Regions from separate parts of the Bacillus sp. GB_SG_008 genome, predicted to be linked through region 3. Evidence: riboswitches for the same ligand, from Rfam matches in the RefSeq annotation. Region 3 holds a riboswitch; each other region holds the start of a gene.
The links. Region 3 has a riboswitch for lysine ahead of ACTDJC_RS15860 (amino acid permease). Riboswitches for the same ligand answer to the same signal wherever they lie in the genome.
Positions count from the first base shown of each region.

Region 1: another riboswitch for lysine. It lies ahead of lysA (diaminopimelate decarboxylase); the one in region 3 lies ahead of ACTDJC_RS15860 (amino acid permease).
Region 2: another riboswitch for lysine. It lies ahead of ACTDJC_RS07995 (aspartate kinase); the one in region 3 lies ahead of ACTDJC_RS15860 (amino acid permease).

Region 1 covers NZ_JBPZSK010000003.1:324,391-330,546, reverse strand. The annotation lists gene ACTDJC_RS09420 (DUF4256 domain-containing protein) at 1-413, shown strand, start outside; gene pssA (CDP-diacylglycerol--serine O-phosphatidyltransferase) at 712-1,413, opposite strand; gene ACTDJC_RS09410 (LTA synthase family protein) at 1,800-3,686, opposite strand; gene ACTDJC_RS09405 (DUF3888 domain-containing protein) at 3,878-4,273, shown strand; lysine riboswitch at 4,364-4,546, shown strand; gene lysA (diaminopimelate decarboxylase) at 4,728-6,044, shown strand.
Region 2 covers NZ_JBPZSK010000003.1:49,088-55,243, forward strand. The annotation lists gene ACTDJC_RS07975 (MFS transporter) at 1-666, opposite strand, end outside; gene ACTDJC_RS07980 (YndJ family protein) at 801-2,429, opposite strand; gene ACTDJC_RS07985 (DUF4166 domain-containing protein) at 2,417-3,046, opposite strand; gene ACTDJC_RS07990 (DoxX-like family protein) at 3,051-3,959, opposite strand; lysine riboswitch at 4,173-4,360, shown strand; gene ACTDJC_RS07995 (aspartate kinase) at 4,595-5,824, shown strand.
Region 3 covers NZ_JBPZSK010000005.1:412,624-418,779, forward strand. The annotation lists gene ACTDJC_RS15850 (NAD-dependent protein deacylase) at 1-348, shown strand, start outside; gene ACTDJC_RS15855 (iron-sulfur cluster biosynthesis family protein) at 632-934, opposite strand; gene ACTDJC_RS15860 (amino acid permease) at 1,045-2,514, opposite strand; lysine riboswitch at 2,623-2,816, opposite strand; gene ACTDJC_RS15865 (sulfite exporter TauE/SafE family protein) at 3,123-4,022, opposite strand; gene ACTDJC_RS15870 (VOC family protein) at 4,371-5,174, shown strand; gene pdxR (MocR-like pyridoxine biosynthesis transcription factor PdxR) at 5,294-6,156, opposite strand, start outside.

The DNA of each region.
Region 1 (6,156 bases), on a different contig from region 3:
CGCTCAATGAAATGGAAAGAACTGGCGGTGAACCGGATGTTGTTGGTTATGATAAAAAGAAGGACGAATACATTTTTTGTGATTGTTCAGCGGAAAGTCCTAAAGGCCGCAGAAGTGTTTGTTACGACCGTGAAGCGCTAGAGTCAAGAGAAAAACATAAACCTGAAAATAACGCTATTGATATGGCAACTTTTATGGGCATAGAACTTTTGACTGAAGAACAATATCGAGCGTTGCAGAAACTTGAAAATTTTGATATGAAAACGTCGAGTTGGGTGCAAACACCCACTGATATTAGAGAACTCGGCGGTGCACTTTTTTGCGATCGTCGCTTTGGTCACGTCTTCGTGTATCACAATGGAGCAGAATCCTACTATGCTGCCAGGGGTTTTCGTGGCTCGCTAGTGGTCTAAATTTTGTACAGACAGCTAAATTTGAATTTGAGAACAGATCACCTAGGGAAAAGTTTTAATTTCATTCTTCAACTATCGGGCGCGATTATGAAAAAAAAGTAAAAGGGATGATACATATTAGTCATGTATAATATGTATCACCCCTTATTTTTTATGACTTTTTACGATTTAAGTCTTGATAATTTTTATAACAACTTTATTATTTGTGTACAGCCCGCCCAATCGAATCGGACTCTTACAGCTGTTAATGCGGGATAAAAAAAGAATCCTTCCTTATGACAGGAAGGATTCTTTTTTACTATTTGTTTGCTCGCTTCTTTTGTGCCGGTCGTTGTCTAAGAAATTGTGACAGCATAAACAAAATATAGAGCGGAATAGCAATGAATAGAAAAACTGAAATATTACCAAAGCTCGTTTTATACATCGTATAAATAATCCCAATTAAAAAGAGTGTTACGATAATACTATATTTTGGAATGGGTACATCTTTCATGCTTGGAATACGAATACGACTAACCATAAGAAATGCAAATGCCACGAATACTGTAATAAGTACTATTTTTGGAATCACATGTGAAAATAACGTTAAGAAAGCAACGATACCGCCTGCAGCTGTAATTGGTACACCAGTAAAGTATTTCATTGATGTTGATGATGGTGTGACATTGAAGCGAGCTAATCTGTATGCTCCAAATAGAGGGAAAAGTCCTGCTATGTATAATCCGATAATACCGTAATTAGAGAAGGATGTGTAATACATCAATACAGCGGGTGCAGCACCAAATGTAACTACGTCTGCTAATGAATCAAGTTCTTTTCCGAGTTGTGAATCGACACGAAGTAAGCGCGCGATTCTTCCATCAAGGCTATCTAGCATCATTCCGATTAAAACTAAAATTGCCGCTGATTTGTAGTATCCTAATGAAGCGTAGCCGATGGATAGAAATCCACTATATAAATTTCCGAGCGTAAATAAGTTTGGAATGGCTGCTCTGTACAAAATCTGATCCCTTGCTTTCTTTTATAGATTCTTGATTAGTTTATGGAAGTTTATCCTTTTTATCATAACATAAATTTCCTGTGCTAGTATGAAAAAATTCTTCGTTTTGAGAAAGATTTCATTGGATTTTCATTTGTTGTAAAACCGGAAGTATTAATCAAGGAAATCCATTATGTTGTTGGAATGAATAAAGTATATAATACAACCTGCTTTTTGGAGAAATAAAGGACATATTACGTTAAAAATAAACCCCGAATTGTCATAATTCGAGGTTAGTTCGTTATTCTGTATCAATAGGAAGTAAAACCTACAACCACATCAATATTTAGAGAAAACAAAGAAGCTAGGTGGAGGATGGAAAACCCCTATCTGATTAAAATTTCACCTTATTCAAATTTCGTTATCATCGTACCAGTCTTATATTTATTATGCGGGTCAAATCGTAACAAATCACCGTAAATGAGTTTATCAGAGTAATTCAATTCTGTTTTTGCCTTTTCGATATATGGTTGACAAATGTTAATATCAGTTGGCTCACCAGTTTTTTTGTTATAGCATACATTTTTTGTATACATATAATCATTTGTTACGAAACTACCGTCACGCATAACCACAAGTGGTTCATCGTTTGTTTCAAATAAATCTGTGCCAAATTCAATAGAGTTGTTTGTTTTCACACCGAGTAAATGAAGAAGCGTCGGTTTTACATCAATTTGTCCAGAAACTTTTGAAATGATTTTTCCTTTCTGACCAGGAATATGTATGATGAGCGGTACCCTTTGCAACTGCATCATATCAAAAGGAGTAAGTGTTTCTTTTCCAACAAATTGTGCCATAGCAGCATTATGATTTTCAGAAATACCATAATGATCTCCGTAGATCATGATAATAGAATTGTCGTATAAGCCTTCTTTTTTTAATTGTTCAATAAAATGTTTCAGTGCTTCATCTGTATAACGTACAGTTGGAAAATAACGATTTACAACGTCGCTTTCTGAATTGTATTCATCAATGGATTGATCCTCCGGTTGTAGCAAAAAAGGAAAATGATTTGTTAATGTAATGAATTTCGTATAGAACGGCTGTGGTAAAGATTTTAATTTTGAAATAGATTGTTCAAAGAATTCTTTATCTTTTAATCCCCAACCAACAGACATTTGTTCTGTACCTGTATAGTCTTGTAAATTAAAATAACGATCATATCCGAGTGCAGGATACATCAAATCACGATTCCAAAATGTTTTATCATTTGAATGAAATACAGCAGAGTAATATCCATATTTTTTGAGTTGCTCTGGTGTGGCTGTATATTCATTATTAGCATGTGTAAAGAAAACAGAGCCACGATCAAGCGGGTATAAGGAGTTTTCAATAATAAACTCGGCATCCGATGTTTTCCCTTGTCCAGTTTGATGATAAAAGTTATCGAAATAATAGCTGTCTTTAATGAAGTCATTTAAAAATGGTGTAATTTCTTTTCCATTTATTTTTTGATTGATGACAAAACTTTGTGTGGACTCCATTGAAATTAAAATAACATTTTTACCTTTTGCCACGCCGAACAACTCTTTGTTTTCTTGTCTATCCTTTGTTTTTACGTAGTTATCAATTTCAGAAAAGCTATCTCCGCTTGCAAAAACACGCTGAGCAGAAGATTTCGATTGCAGTGCAATATCATAAACATGATAAGTATACAAACCAAGATTTTTCACAACCGTTTGGCGATCAAATGAATGTGAAAAAAGTTGTGGTTTATAAATAACTGAAACAACCATTTGCAAAGCTAATGCTGCTGTTACACCACTAAAAAACGTTCGTTTCTCTTGCCGAGATAGAGGAGTAGTGTCACAAAAATTAGGGGATTTACGAGATAAAATGGCTAAAATAATTACATCAGCAAATAAAAGAAGTGTTTTATATGTAAATAGTTCTTTAATACTTGTCCCTAAATCAGCCATATTATTTGTTTGAAATAATACAGGGAATGTTACAAAATCATCGTAAAATCCGTAAAACATAGCATTGCCAAATAAAATAAAGGATAGCACGATACTAATACTGATAATGATTCGGTTTCGATGTTTTGTTGCTAATAAAGCGAAACCGAAAAATAATAATAATGAAGCTAATGGATTAAAGAACAACATAATTTGTTCGAAAGCGTTATCAATTTTCATATCAAAAGCTAATTTGTATACAATATATGTTTTGATCCACAATAAGACGACAGCCACGAGAGCAAATCGTACTTTTGGAAACAAACGTTGTATCATAACGGGCTCCTCCTACTACCTACAAGTAACCGCCTCTTTTATGTATATGACAGGCTACATATTTATATGTTTTTTACTATGTGTACTATTATATAAAAACATAGCGAAATTGTGGATGATTTTCTAACAATTGGATAGAAAAAGAAGAGAAGGATAAAATAAAGGCATTGATTGATAGATGGAGGAGTACTATGAAGAAAATATGTTGTTTTATATTAAGTTGTTTCATTTTACTTGGAAATCCAGCTTCTTTCTCTGCTGAGCATGAGCCATTATTACTAGAAGATGCACTTTATTCCGTGCTGTTTCCGAGAATAAATGAAGCAATTCAAAAACATTATGGAAAACAAAAGCCGTATGAGTGCCCTAAAATTGTTAGTATAAAAAAAATGTACAGCGGTACATATTTGTTTCGGACATCTATCGAAATGATTAAATATGAGCCAGGAACAGGTGGGAGAAAGCTTCCGCCATTTGAAAAAGTAACGATTACATTTGAAAATGATAGTGGTGAATGGACTGTGAAAAATATAGATGTAAAGCGCTTACCAGATGATACGAAAATTAATTGCCGTAAACCGATTTGAAAAAAGTGTTTGACAAATAAATTAGTCATTTGATATTGTTAATAGCAACAAAAAGATGCTTGAAAATTAAATAGACTTACCTCATCTACACTCGAAGGTAGAGGCCGCGGTAATCAAAAGTAAACTATGGGAAATAAAGTGGTATTCATGATCATAGGTTGAAAGGGGTTATCGCCGAAATATATGAATGACCACTTCATTCATATATTGGGACTGCATTGAATAAATGTAGTACTGTCATAAGTATTTTGCTTATGGAGAGCTATTAGGAGATGTTTGATGCGGTTTCTTATTTGAGAAAATAACAATACGTTTATTTTTTCGGCATAAATTCTTCTAATAAGAAACGCGTGTGAACATTGTTCCGCGCGTTTTTTGTTTATCTAAATTAGGAATAATAGTAATAAATAAGAAATGTAATAGAGGGTTTTGCGAAAACAAGGGAGGAATTCACATGTATTTACACGGCACAAGCCGCATTAATGAGCAAGGACACTTAGAAATTGGAGGATGCGATGCTACTGAACTTACAAGAGCATATGGGACACCACTTTATGTTTACGATGAAGCAGCAATTCGTGAGAAATGTCGTGCATTTCATCGTGCTTTTAGAGAAAGTGGGTTCTCTTATCAAGTAGCATATGCAAGCAAAGCGTTCTTGTGCATGGAAATGTGCAGGTTAGCTGCCGAAGAAAATATGTCGCTAGATGTTGTGTCTAGCGGAGAACTATATACGGCGTTGCAAGCGGGATTTCCAGCAGAGCGCATCCATTTTCATGGTAATAATAAAACAGAAGAAGAAATAAGAATGGCATTAGAAGCTAATATTGGCTGCTTTGTTGTAGATAATTTTTTTGAACTAGAGGTATTGCATGATTTAGCGAAAGAATACGGGCAAGTTGTGAATATCTTGCTGCGCGTGACGCCGGGAGTAGAAGCGCATACACATGAATATATTACAACAGGTCAAGATGATTCTAAGTTTGGTTTTGGTATTTCAACAGGGCATGCATCACAAGCGATAAAAAGTGCATTAGAAAAATCAAACTATCGTGTATTAGGAATTCATTCTCATATCGGATCGCAAATTTTTGAGACGGCAGGATTTGTTCGTGCAATTGAAGTGCTTCGCAACTTCTTGGAAACAGTGAGAAAAGAAATGAACTATGTAGCTCCAGTATTAAATGTAGGAGGCGGTTTTGGAATTCGCTATACAGAGGGAGATACACCGCTTGCCCTTGGTGAATATGTGAAAGCTGTGACGGATGCGGTACGCGAGCAGTTTACAGTATGTGAATACCCCCTTCCAGAAATTTGGGTGGAACCAGGCCGTAGCATTGTTGGGGATGCAGGAACAACGCTGTATACAGTTGGAGCGATTAAAGATATTCCAGGTATCCGTAAATATGTATCGGTTGATGGAGGTATGACAGATAATCTTCGCCCAGCACTTTATGGAGCCCGTTATGAAGCATTACTAGCAAATCGAGCAAATGAATCTGCTGAAGAGGTTGTTTCAATTGCAGGCAAATGTTGTGAAAGTGGGGATATGCTCATTTGGGATGTAGAGCTTCCAAAAGTTGTTTCTTGTGATCTCTTAGCTATTTCTTGTACAGGGGCATATGGTTATTCGATGGCAAATAATTATAACCGTATTCGTCGCCCAGCAGTTGTGTTTGCAAAAAACGGAAAATCACAAGTTGTTGTGGAGAGAGAATCGTATGAAAATATTATTGAGAACGATCGCATACGTGTAAAGGAACTTGTATGACTGCGTCCTTACTTAGCTGAAGTGGGAGTTGTTTAGGTGAACAACTCCTTCTTTGTCAAAAAAACATAAAATTTATCGGAAAACTAGGATTGAAAAAAATCAGAATTGTGAT
Region 2 (6,156 bases), on a different contig from region 3:
CACTTTATTATCTGCCCTGTCTTGCACTTTTTTTGCTGTCAAATCCCTCAAAAATAGTAAACATATAAAAGAAAGCAAATAAGTCAATGCATCTAATCCAAAACCGATACCTGCTGATGCGATGGAGACAATGAGACCCCCAAGTGCCGGACCAATTAAACGTACACCTTGGCTGCTCATCTGCGTTAAGGCGTTTGCTGCATTCCGAATTTCCGGCACAAACACTCTTGCTCGAACTGCTGAATAGGCTGGTTGAAATAATCCTTCCATAAGACCATACATTGCTACTAATACATATAAAATATGGATCGTTAAAGTATCAGTAAACATGAGAATTGCTAGCATTATCATTAATATCCCTCGAACAATATCAGTAAATAACATCAATTTAACACGATTAATACGATCTACAATTAATCCTGAAAATGGTAAAATAAGTACGTTTGGAAACATATACATCGTCATTGTCATCCCCATAACGACTGTCGAGCCTGTTAATGTATATACAACCACCGGAAGAATAACCATTGTAATAGAACTTCCAAGAACTGAAAAGAGCTGCCCGATCCATAAAAAAGTAAAATGACGTGATTTTGTAATAGGTAATAATAAATTACTTATATAATTTGAATTTTTTTGTTCTTGTATCTCTATCTCTCCTTGCATATGTCCCCTCCTTGCCTAAAATAAAACAATACCGCATTCCATTATAACATTTAAATGTGATCATTTTCTAAAGATTCAAATTTTATTAATTTTTGTATTTTATATCGTATTATCTAGCAATAAAAAAACGATTGCTATTTTCGAGCAATCGTTTTTTCTATTTCATAATCAATCTCAAGAAACTTCACACCAAACATCCACATTTGATGATGTGCTGTTAACGTGATTTTATCCTTCTCTCTTATCACAAACGTTTCAGCTAACGGTAAGCGAATCGTAAAAAAGCGGCTATGTAAATAAATCCCCTCATCCCCTTTTGTACTGTTCCGTAACCGACTCGTAATGATAAGATTTTTCTTATCATTACGCAGTTTTAACATTCCAGTCATATTCGCATATGGTAATGGCAGCGCAATATTCATGTATGTTTCTCCAGTATGTTCATGCTGAGAGTAGAGCGCGACAAAGATTGTTTCTTTCTGTTCGTTTTTCCGAATCCATGCTCTGACATCATTTCTACCGTCTTTTTCATCTTTTATAGAGACAATCTCTCCATGCATAACCTCTAACCGATTTCCCATTCCTAAATGAATTTGCTGCACACGTCGACTTATTTTTTCATAAAGAAAGGCAAATGTTTGAAACCAACGTGACCAATAAATAGTTGCTTTTAATTCATAGTTTTTCGTGTTCTCATAAAAATCAATAATGAGCGGTGATACACTTTTTGGATTAAACTGTTTACTATGAAAATCTATCATTTTATTTATAAGACCTGTATATTCGTTCTTCTCTATTAGCTTATTTTCCAATAAAACATTCTCTCCAATTTTCATCTTTCCTTTAATACGACTCATTGTTTTTCCATAATGAATGTATTTCGGATCATTCTTTTCGATCATCCACCCCATACAAGCAGGTAATGCCACGCCAATTCCGTTTACAACCCCATGAATCCAAACCATTTGTACAATCGAAATAGTCATCATTCCTCTGAAATTCCCGTATGAGTATAAAAGAGAGAAAAGAATAGTCACCATAAGTGTACTAGACGAAATGATAAGAAGAACTTTCGCACTTATAGATGTAAATTTTGTTTTCCATACAAAAATGCCGTAAACATAGAGCGAAATAAGATAGAGTAGCACCGCAAAAAACTCGAATATTCTCGAATAGGTAATGCCAATGGCAACTGTCATCGGAGAGATGATGATAATAAACATAACAATCGTATATAATTTACTTTTCTTTTGTTGCTTTCTCCCTAGCAAACCCGCAGATAAAGGAAGTAGAAAAGCAGAGTAATGAAAATGAGCTGCTGTGAGTAAGACGATATCTGAACTAAACTGCATAATTGGTATGTTTGCTACAGAAACAAAGAACCAAAAGCCGCCTAAAAATAAATACATAAATCCACTATCAATCGCTGTTTCTTCTAGCGGTTTCCATCCTCTTTCTAATAATCTACATACACCAAATAATGCTACAATACCCGTATATATGAACCAAATTATCGCAAATAGAAAATGGTTTGTTACAAAAGCAAGCATCGCACTTATCGCTGCAATTGGATAAATAAATACTGCAAGTTTGTAACAGAATAATTCATCTCCATCTCTTTTTCTCTTATCTACAATAGAAAACGCCATCGGGATAAATAGAAGAATTGACAATAATATAATCGATTCAACAGGATGTAACTTTGGCCACTCTAAAATGAGAAAAATGACATAACAGAGGAGACCGATTATTATATTTCGCATATATTTACATCCCTTTCTCTAAACGTCCCCTTATAAGAGAAAAGCGGCCCTAATATCGGATTTTGCACTTGTACATAAATCCGATAACAATCTAATTCATCATCATAACTTTCTATAATCTTTGCCTCTCCATATAAAAACCTTGGCAATGGAATTTTCATTCCACATAAGTAGAACCATTGTTTTTTTGATGAAATATAAATCGCTCCTTTTGCATCAACATGAAACGCAAGCGTCGATACGAGCAAATGTGGTTCACCGAAATAATCGACAATTTCATCTTGTTTATCATTCAAATACATAACAGCATTAAAATAACGCTTTTTTTCACCAAATAGAAACATCCGATTCCATCTTACAAATACCTCTCCTCTACTATCTTTCTCTGCAGTATTCTGAATGATAAACGGTACTTCTTCCCCTCTTTCTGAAAAGAACATCCGGAATCTTGCTGCTACTTTTAAAAACATTCTTACAGCAACTGAGCCTTCTGTAATTTCATCCATCCTTCCTTCTCCTACAAAACTATATTTTTCTGTAATTGCATAACGTTTCTGTAATTTTGGATGTAACTGATGATAGGATTCTCCTAATAATGTTTCGTAAATGGAAGACAAATTCTCACCCCTTTCTGCTTCTTTTACAATGTTTTGCTTGCGGTAAATTATTACTATTTACATAACCGATTATTGAGAATCCAATTAGCATGATGTTTAAAGTAATTGGATTAAAAGGTTGTATAAAACTATCAATATTTGTGAATCCTGCTGCAGCTGTCAATGCCAATAGTATAATAATATGAATGAAAAACAATTTCTTCTTTTGGAAAGGTATCAACCATGCGATTCCAAACACGATTTCCAAAAAGCCAATCATTTTAATAATCCATGCAACATTATCAGTTGCACCAATAAGACTAGAAAGCATTCGTACCTCTTCCGGGTGAGTATATAAAACTTTCGGAATAAGTCCTTGATAAATCCACACAAAAGAAAGTAAAAAGCAAACAAAATAGTACGTAACAGCTCTTTTCAATAATAAACGTGGATGAAATCCTTTTTCTAACCACAGTTTTAAAGCATCAAAACTCCATGCAGTTGCCCATCCTAATAACGGACGAAATATGTATGAATCTATAAATCCCCCTATATTTCCAAACCTTGTTTCATAATCATACTGCGTTTCAAAGCGAATCTTGTTCCCATTCGGTGTATACTTCCAATAGCCTCTTCCTACCGTAATCAACGAAAGCTTACTGTCTGTCCAAAAGTTCAGTGAAGAGATTCGTCCCCCATCTTCTTTTTGTAGTTCTCCTATTGATTCTCCTTCTCCAGCAATTTCAAGTCCAAAACCAATTTTTGTTTTATATAAAAAACGCTGCGGTTCGCCTTCCTTTCTCTCTAAATACGATATTTCTGTAAACCGCGCATCCCATTCTGTATGTATCTTTGGATCTTGTGTATATTTCCAAAGTTCATTCATTGTTGTTTCTATTTCAGTTTGCACATAAATAGGTTTTTGTTTTTTCATCCACACTGCTCCATCCGTATAATATAATTAATATATTTTCAAAATATTGTTATAACTTCTTCTTTTAAACATATTTTATATCATTTTCATTTCATATTATAATAGATTTAATTTTCTGAATTTTTATAACCCACTTGATTTCTCTCACCATTTTGATTACTATGGAACAAATGTTACCAACAACTTCATACAACCAATCACTCTCGCCGAACGACGTGAGATAGAGGTTGCAACTTTTATGAGTATTCTAAAGGAGACACAGAGATTGTCCATGAGCTTAGAAGAAAGGAAAAGTTGCCGAAATTTATATGTTTCTCTGAGCATATGAATTGGGGCTGTTTTCGAATAGAAACAGAACTGTCATATATACAGCGGTGTATATATGAAGAGCTATCTACAAAAAAGAGAGATCATGTTTCTTTATGATCGTCTTCTTTTTTGGCGGTTTTTTTATTAGCTCCGTTTTCTGTTTCCTTTTTCCTGTAACAGCACCATCCTCACCTATTTGAGATGGTGTTTTTTTATTTGCTTTCGGTAACTTACAGGAATGAAAGGGATCTATATTTCCCATCTTATGTTTAACAACATTCTTCCTAATTTATTAACCAATATTAAATTGAAAGTGGGCTCTCATGATGGAAATTATTGTTCAAAAATTTGGAGGTACATCCGTTGGAAGTATCGAACGTATTCAACATGTTGCGGATTTAGTCATTGAAGAATATGAAAGAGGACATGGAATTGTAGCGGTCGTTTCCGCGATGGGACATAATACAGATGAATTAGTATCTTTAGCTGCTGGCATCACAGATCAACCTAGTAAACGAGAAATGGACATGCTACTTACAACAGGTGAACAAATTTCAATTTCTTTATTAACAATGGCTCTGCAAGCGAAAGGTTATGCTGCAATTTCACTAACAGGCTGGCAAGCAGGTATTACAACCGAATCTGTACACGGCAGCGCAAGAATTACCGACATTGATACAGATCGTATTCAATCTCATTTACAAAAAGGATCAATTGTCGTTGTAGCTGGTTTCCAAGGATTAAGTGCAGAACAAGAAATTACGACGCTCGGCCGCGGCGGGTCTGATACAACTGCAGTCGCATTAGCTGCAGCATTACAAGCAAAAAAATGTGATATTTATACGGATGTAACAGGTGTTTACACAACTGATCCACGCGTTGTAAAAGACGCTTACAAATTAGATGAAATTTCCTATGATGAAATGCTAGAACTCGCAAACCTAGGTGCTGGTGTGCTTCATCCAAGAGCAGTAGAATTCGCGAAAAATCATAACGTTATATTAGAAGTTCGCTCAAGTATGGAACGAGAAAACGGAACAATCGTAAGGGGAGAATGTAACATGGAACAACAATCAATCGTAAAAGGCATTGCATTTGAAGACAATATTACACGCGTAACAATTAAAGGTTTACAACCAGATGGTCTTTCCACAATCTTCTCTACATTAGCAAGCGCTCATATTAATGTAGATATTATTATTCAAAGTATTACAAATGAAGGAACTGTACATTTATCCTTCTCTATTCATTCAAATGACTTAAAGGAAACACTAGCGGTATTAGAAGAAAATCACGAAACTATGCACTATGAATCTGTAGAATATGAAAACCATTTAGCGAAAGTATCAATTGTTGGATCGGGCATGGTATCTAATCCAGGTGTAGCTGCTAAAATGTTCTCAACGTTACAAGAAGAAAATATTCATATTAAAATGGTAAGTACATCTGAAATTAAAGTATCTGTTGTTATTGGTCGCCTTAACTTAGTAAAAAGTGTGGAAGCACTTCATGAATCATTTATGGCAAAAATTGAGCCTCTCGTATCAGTAAATTAAATGAAGCAAGGGATGGAGAGGTTATCAAGACCTACATCAAAAATATCCCTAAAATAAAGGAGAACACATATTAGTCATGTGTTCTCCTTTTTTCTTTTTCTCAAACTCAAGCCTCCTTTAGTAAAGAAAGACTGGATGTATTAAAGGTTTTTAGCTGTATTTGTTGCGATGTTTACTTTATTACTTAAAAAAACGTTTTTTTCATCAATTGTGAAGTAATAAAGTGAAACTTCCATTAGTGGAGAGTTTTTTCATCTCCCACTGATGGCTAGTTGAACCAATCGGGCTTTTACGGGCAGTTATCCCCTACCTATCTTCCTCGCTTCTCTCTG
Region 3 (6,156 bases):
ACGAAATATAACTTACAATATATGATTGAACATGAAGTACCGCGTTGTGAGAAGTGTAATTTCATTTTAAATCCTGATGTTGTGTTATATGGAGACACATTGCCTCAATTTCAAACAGCCGTTGAACGCTTGTATGAAACAGATGTATTACTTGTTATGGGAACATCATTAAAAGTACAGCCTGTAGCATCATTCCCGCAAATAGCAAAACGAGAGATAGGGGCAACGACGATCCTTATTAATGACGAGCGGACAGGACAAGAACCGTATTTTGATTATACGTTTCATGAAACAATAGGAGAATTTGTGGATGGATTTTTAGCAGGTGGAGCAGACAAAGCAGAGTAAATGAAACTAAAGCTAAAGAAGTTTATGCCAAAGTGGTTTTAAAGGGATATATAGTGCCCAACTAGCGAATGTATTAACCTAAGAGAATAAGAAGCAGTAACAAGTAACGCATGGTTGTTTCTTTTATCCATGCGTTACTTGTTCTTTTATTTAGGAATCAATATACAATAAGAGAGTTGCTTATTATGAAAATCGAGTTTTTTATCCCGTAAAAGTCCGATTGGTTCAACTAGCCATCAGTGGGGGATGAAAAAAACCCTACTGATGGAAGTTTCACTTTATATTATTTTTTTAGCGATAAACCATAAACAATCGTTTCACTTGGTGTTGTAATTTTAAAGCCTGTGCTGTAATCTAGCGTCATTGTATTTCCGATATAATCTTTTGTGAAGTCATCGATTTGAATAACAAGCTGTTCGTCTTCAAATACGACATCTTTTGCATGATATTCATCGACAATTAAATCGATATTCACATAGACAGTACAAGTGTTGCCTATACTTCCTTTTACTCTAATAATTGTTTTACCTTCGTTTTGTAATTGTTGCAGTTTTTCTTTTGCTGTATTTGTAACACGAATATTCATGTAATCCCTTCCTTTTCTTAAATTCTCATTCTATTATGGCAAAAATATAATAAACCGGCTACTCGGACACATAAGAAAACCTATCAACTTTTGTTGATAGGTTGTTATTTTTAAAGCTCACATTTATCTAGTGGAATAACTTTTGTTTTCTTTGTAAATTTATAACCTAACCAAAGTATTAAGAAAAGAGGTAAACCAATATATGAAACGAGTACACCGTTCCAATCAATAGATTTTCCCATAAATGCACCGTAGTTTTGACCAAGAATAACGATTAAACATAATACAAATGCAAAGATTGGACCGAATGGGAACCATTTTGCTTTATAGGGTAAGTCATTTAAGTCTTTTCCTTGTGCAGTGTATGCTTTGCGGAAACGGTAGTGACTAATTGCAATTCCGATCCAAGCGATGAAGCCTGACATACCAGAAGCATTTAAGAGCCATACATAGACCACACCATCACCGAAGAAAGAAGCTAAGAAAGCAACACATCCAACTAATGATGTTGCAATCAATGCATTTACAGGTATACCACGACTATTTAGTTTTCCTAAAAATTTAGGTGCTTTACCTTGGTTTGCTAAATCCCAAAGCATACGTGCTGATGCATACATACCAGAGTTACCAGCAGACAGAACAGCTGTTAAAATAACGGCGTTCATTACTGATGCCGCAAAGGCAACACCTGCTTTCTCGAATACAAGTGTAAATGGACTTACTGTTACATCACTTGCTGCAAGGCTTTTGTCTGTATATGGAATGAGTAAACCAATTACAAGAATTGCTAAAATATAGAACAGTAGAATTCGCCAAAAGATGCTGCGAATTGCTTTTGGAATATTACGTTGTGGATCTTCAGTTTCACCAGCCGCAACCCCTAATAATTCTGTTCCTTGGAATGAGAATCCAGCTGCCATAAATACACCAATGATTGCCATGAAGCCACCGTTAAACGGTGCATCTGCAACTGTGAAGTTTTTGAAACCAACAGGATCTCCGCCCATAATACCGAAAATCATAAGAAAACCGACAATTAAAAAGGCGATAACAGTTACAACCTTAATAAGTGCAAACCAATATTCAGCTTCCCCAAACCCTTTTACAGACATATAATTTAAAAGAAACATAATAGCTAAACAAATAGCACTCCAAATAAGGGAAGGTGTATTTGGGAACCAAAACTTCATAATTAATGTAACTGCAGAGAGTTCAGCAGCAATCGTGATGGCCCAGTTATACCAGTAGTTCCAACCTAATGCAAATCCAAGAGCTGGATCGACAAATCTTGTTGCGTATGTGCTAAATGATCCAGCTACAGGCATGTACGATGCTAATTCTGCTAAACTTGTCATTAAAAAATATACCATAATACCAATTGCAGCATAGGCGACGAGAGCACCGCCAGGACCAGCTGAGTGGACAACACCACCGCTTGCTAGGAATAAACCTGTTCCAATTGTACCACCAAGTGAAATCATTGTAAGATGGCGGGATTTCAATCCGCGTTTTAGTTCGTTATTTGTTTGTGCAGATTGATTTGTAGACGTAGAGGTAACTTTTGTAGTTGCGCTGTTCATTTTCAACACTCCTTTTCTTGTAAGATAGGAAGGAGCGGGGGGAATTAAAAAAAACCGCCAAAGGACTTTAGCGGAGCATTTCAAAAATAGCCACCCCATCATACCTTCCGTTAAGATAGCGCCCCACGTTTACACGGTAACTTTGTAAACGTGACAGTTCTGTTCCTATTCGAAAACAGCCCCAGCATATACTTCCAGAGAAGAAGTATAAACTTCGGCAGCTTTTCCTTTCATTCGGAGTTATTGACGTTCTCTGCGTCTCGTCCGGATTACTAATAAAAGCCGCAACCTCTACCTCATCGGATTGATGAGGATTTTTTCTATTGCTATGATTTTTAATATATCGCAATTGTAATGAGTTTCTGAGAATATTGCAAGGATTTTTTTGTAGAAAAAAAGCGAAAAAGAATGGCTATTTTAGAAAAGCGCTTTCAAAATTCATCCCGGTCCTAAAAAATATGTAATAAGTAACCTCTTGATGAAAAAGGTTATACAATAGTTTCGCATTGTGTTTCAAAAAATCCTTTAAAATTTACAGAAAATTGAGACAAATAAATTTCGACAAAATATATTGTAGAAGAGGAGACTAAAAGAAAACAAGCTTCCCTTTATGGGGAAACTTGTTTTTGTTTGTTATATACAATTTTTTTGTTTGTCTGTTGTGATTGATTACGAGTCGTAATAATCAGTGCAATTGTAACGACAAGACCTGTCACAATATAAGCAAGAAAAATTACGCTTTGATTTACTTTAAAAGTTGTTAATAGCGTACGGATATTGGTGAAAATAATGAGTCCTCCGACAAGAACTCCAAGTAAATGAGAAGGAACAATTCGTACTAGCCACGCAGCAATTGGTGCTGCAATGATACCACCAAGCATAAGAGCAAACACCCAAAACCAACTGACTTGTTCCCATCCAAGAGAAATGAAAAATCCAAGTGTGGCAGCTAATGAAACAGGAAATTCACTCGTATCTACAGAACCGACAACTTTTCTTGCTTCATTACCGCGTGCAAGTAAAACAGGAGTAGTAATTGGGCCCCAACCGCCACCGCCTGTTGAATCTACAAAACCTGCAAAAAGGCCAAGTGGGATTAATTGCTTACCAGACAGGCGTTTATTATTTGTTTGAACAACTTGTTTTTGTAAAATAAATCTTAATAAGATATATACACCTAATACGAATAAAAATACTGAAATATATGGTTTAATTAAATTTCCTGGTAAGTTACTTAAAAAGCAAGCACCTACAAAAGCGCCAATTGCACCCGGTAATGTCAGTCTTGAAACGGTATATTTATCGACATTTCCAAAGCGGATATGTGAAATACCAGATGCGGCAGTTGTAACAACTTCGGCTAAATGAACAGATGCTGAAGCGACCGCCGGTGCAATTCCAAACATGAGTAGTAATGAGGAAGATGTTACCCCATAAGCCATTCCCAAAGCTCCATCAATGAGTTGAGCAAAAAAACCAATGATGGCAAAGATAATTAATTTTTGCATGTTTAATACCTCCGTTTATAATAAAGTGAAATTACCATCAAGGACTGATGGTTAATTGAATCAATCGGGCTCTTACGGGCAATAATCCCCCATCTATCTCTTTTGTCTTCTCAAAATCTTAAGGTGGGGTCTTGCTGCCCAAAAGTAGCGGGATAAAATAAAAAAGGCTCCTTTCTCTAGTGAGAAAAGAGCCTTTGGTTTTCCAATCAGCTTTATCATATTCTAATTTTTTTTATTATAATACATATTAATCATATAAATCAACTATGTTTTAAATAAAATTTTGAATTGCCAGAAATAAACGAAAAGTAATACACTAAAAAGGATAAAGGTAAGGATGGTGAGGAGATGTTACAGTTTGATCATCTTGTTCACGTAATTCAATGCTCTCCAGCTGAAGCAATAAAACAAATGAAGATACTCGGATTTCATACAGTTCAAGGAGGAGAGCATACGAATTGGGGAACATATAATAGCTTATGTTATTTTGATTTGGCATATATTGAGTTTTTAGCAGTTCAGAACAAAGAAGCTGCAAACAGAGCAGAGAACCCTCTCATTCAGCAAACTGTTCGTAAGTTGCAAATGGGGGAAGGGATGCTTCAAGTTGCACTGCGTACAGAACATATAGAAGAACTTGCTAAGAAATTCTCTGAAAAGGGATTTCATATAAATGGTCCGCTGGAGGGAAAACGTTTAAGAGATGATGGAACTCTATTAAGCTGGAAAATGCTATTTATTGAACAGGAAGCTGATGAACCTAGATTACCGTTTTTTATTGAGTGGGGTGAATCGGATGAAAAAAGAAGAGCAGATTTACAGAAAAAAGGAGTGATTTCATTTCATGACAATAATGTAACTGGAATGAAAAAGGTATTCTATACTGTTAATAATGTAAATGAAACAAGCAAACTATGGAAAGAGTTATTGCAAATAGAAATGAGTACGCCAAAAATAGATAAGGAGTGGAATGCTGTATTTCGAAGTTTTTCTCTTGGGAAAATAACAATTCAACTTTGTGAACCAATAGGGAATGGAGTAGTTCAGAATCAATTACAGAACTGCGGGGAGGTACCATTTGCTGTAGAGTTTCAAGGCGACAAGGAGAATACGAGTGTATATCAGATATCGAATGGTATGTACATATTTTAAGAGGAACCAAGGTGAACGAAGTAATAAAGCAATTAGCAGAGCATACAAATTGGCCGGCAATTGTCCAAACAAAATTTTGGTATAAATCGAAAGGCTTCCAATCGTAATGTTGGAAGCCTTTACGAATAACAAAAGTTGATTGCTTTTTGAAGTCGAAAGATCCCTTCAGTAATATAATTTATATTTACTTTTCCATATGATAGACGAATATAATCATCTTTTGCACCAAAAATACTGCCGGGCATAAAGGCCACTTGTTGTTTTAAACTTTGCATAATAAGTTGTTTCTCTTGAATAGGTTGTTTTAATTTTCCCCATATGTAAATTCCGCCTGTTGGTATAGAAAATGAGAGTTCTTTCTGAAGTGAGCATTGCAGTGCGTCTGCTAATATATTTCTTTTTTGTAATAGTTCATAGCGTAACTGTTGTAAATGTGTTTCAAATGGAACTGTTTCAAAAAATTGTTGTATAAGCCATTGCGGAAAAATACTTAAACCTAATTCCATTTGATGCCGTGCATCTGATAATCGTTCAACAACAGACTGCGGAGCAACGAGCCAGCCGATTCGTAATCCTGGTGCTATCATTTTAGACAGAGAATGAACATAAATGACTGTTCCGTTTGTATCAATTGATTTTAAAGTTGAACATGTTTGTTCTTTATTTTCTAATGTTAATAAGCTAGAAGGGTCATCTTCAACAATTGGAATTCGTAAATCGGCACATAAAGATAGAAGTGTTTCCCTTCTTTTGGGATGAAGGAGTGTCCCTGTTGGATTTTGATAATTGGGATTTAAGAAAATCATTTTAATCCGGTGCTTTCGATAAAGTTCGTATACATCGTCTGGATGAATGCCATGTTCATCAACAGGTAATGGAAAAATACGAATGCCAGCCGATTGGAAAAGGGGCAAGGAATAGCAATGCGACGGACTTTCAAATGCGACTGCATCGCCTGGATTTAATAAACATTGCACAATAA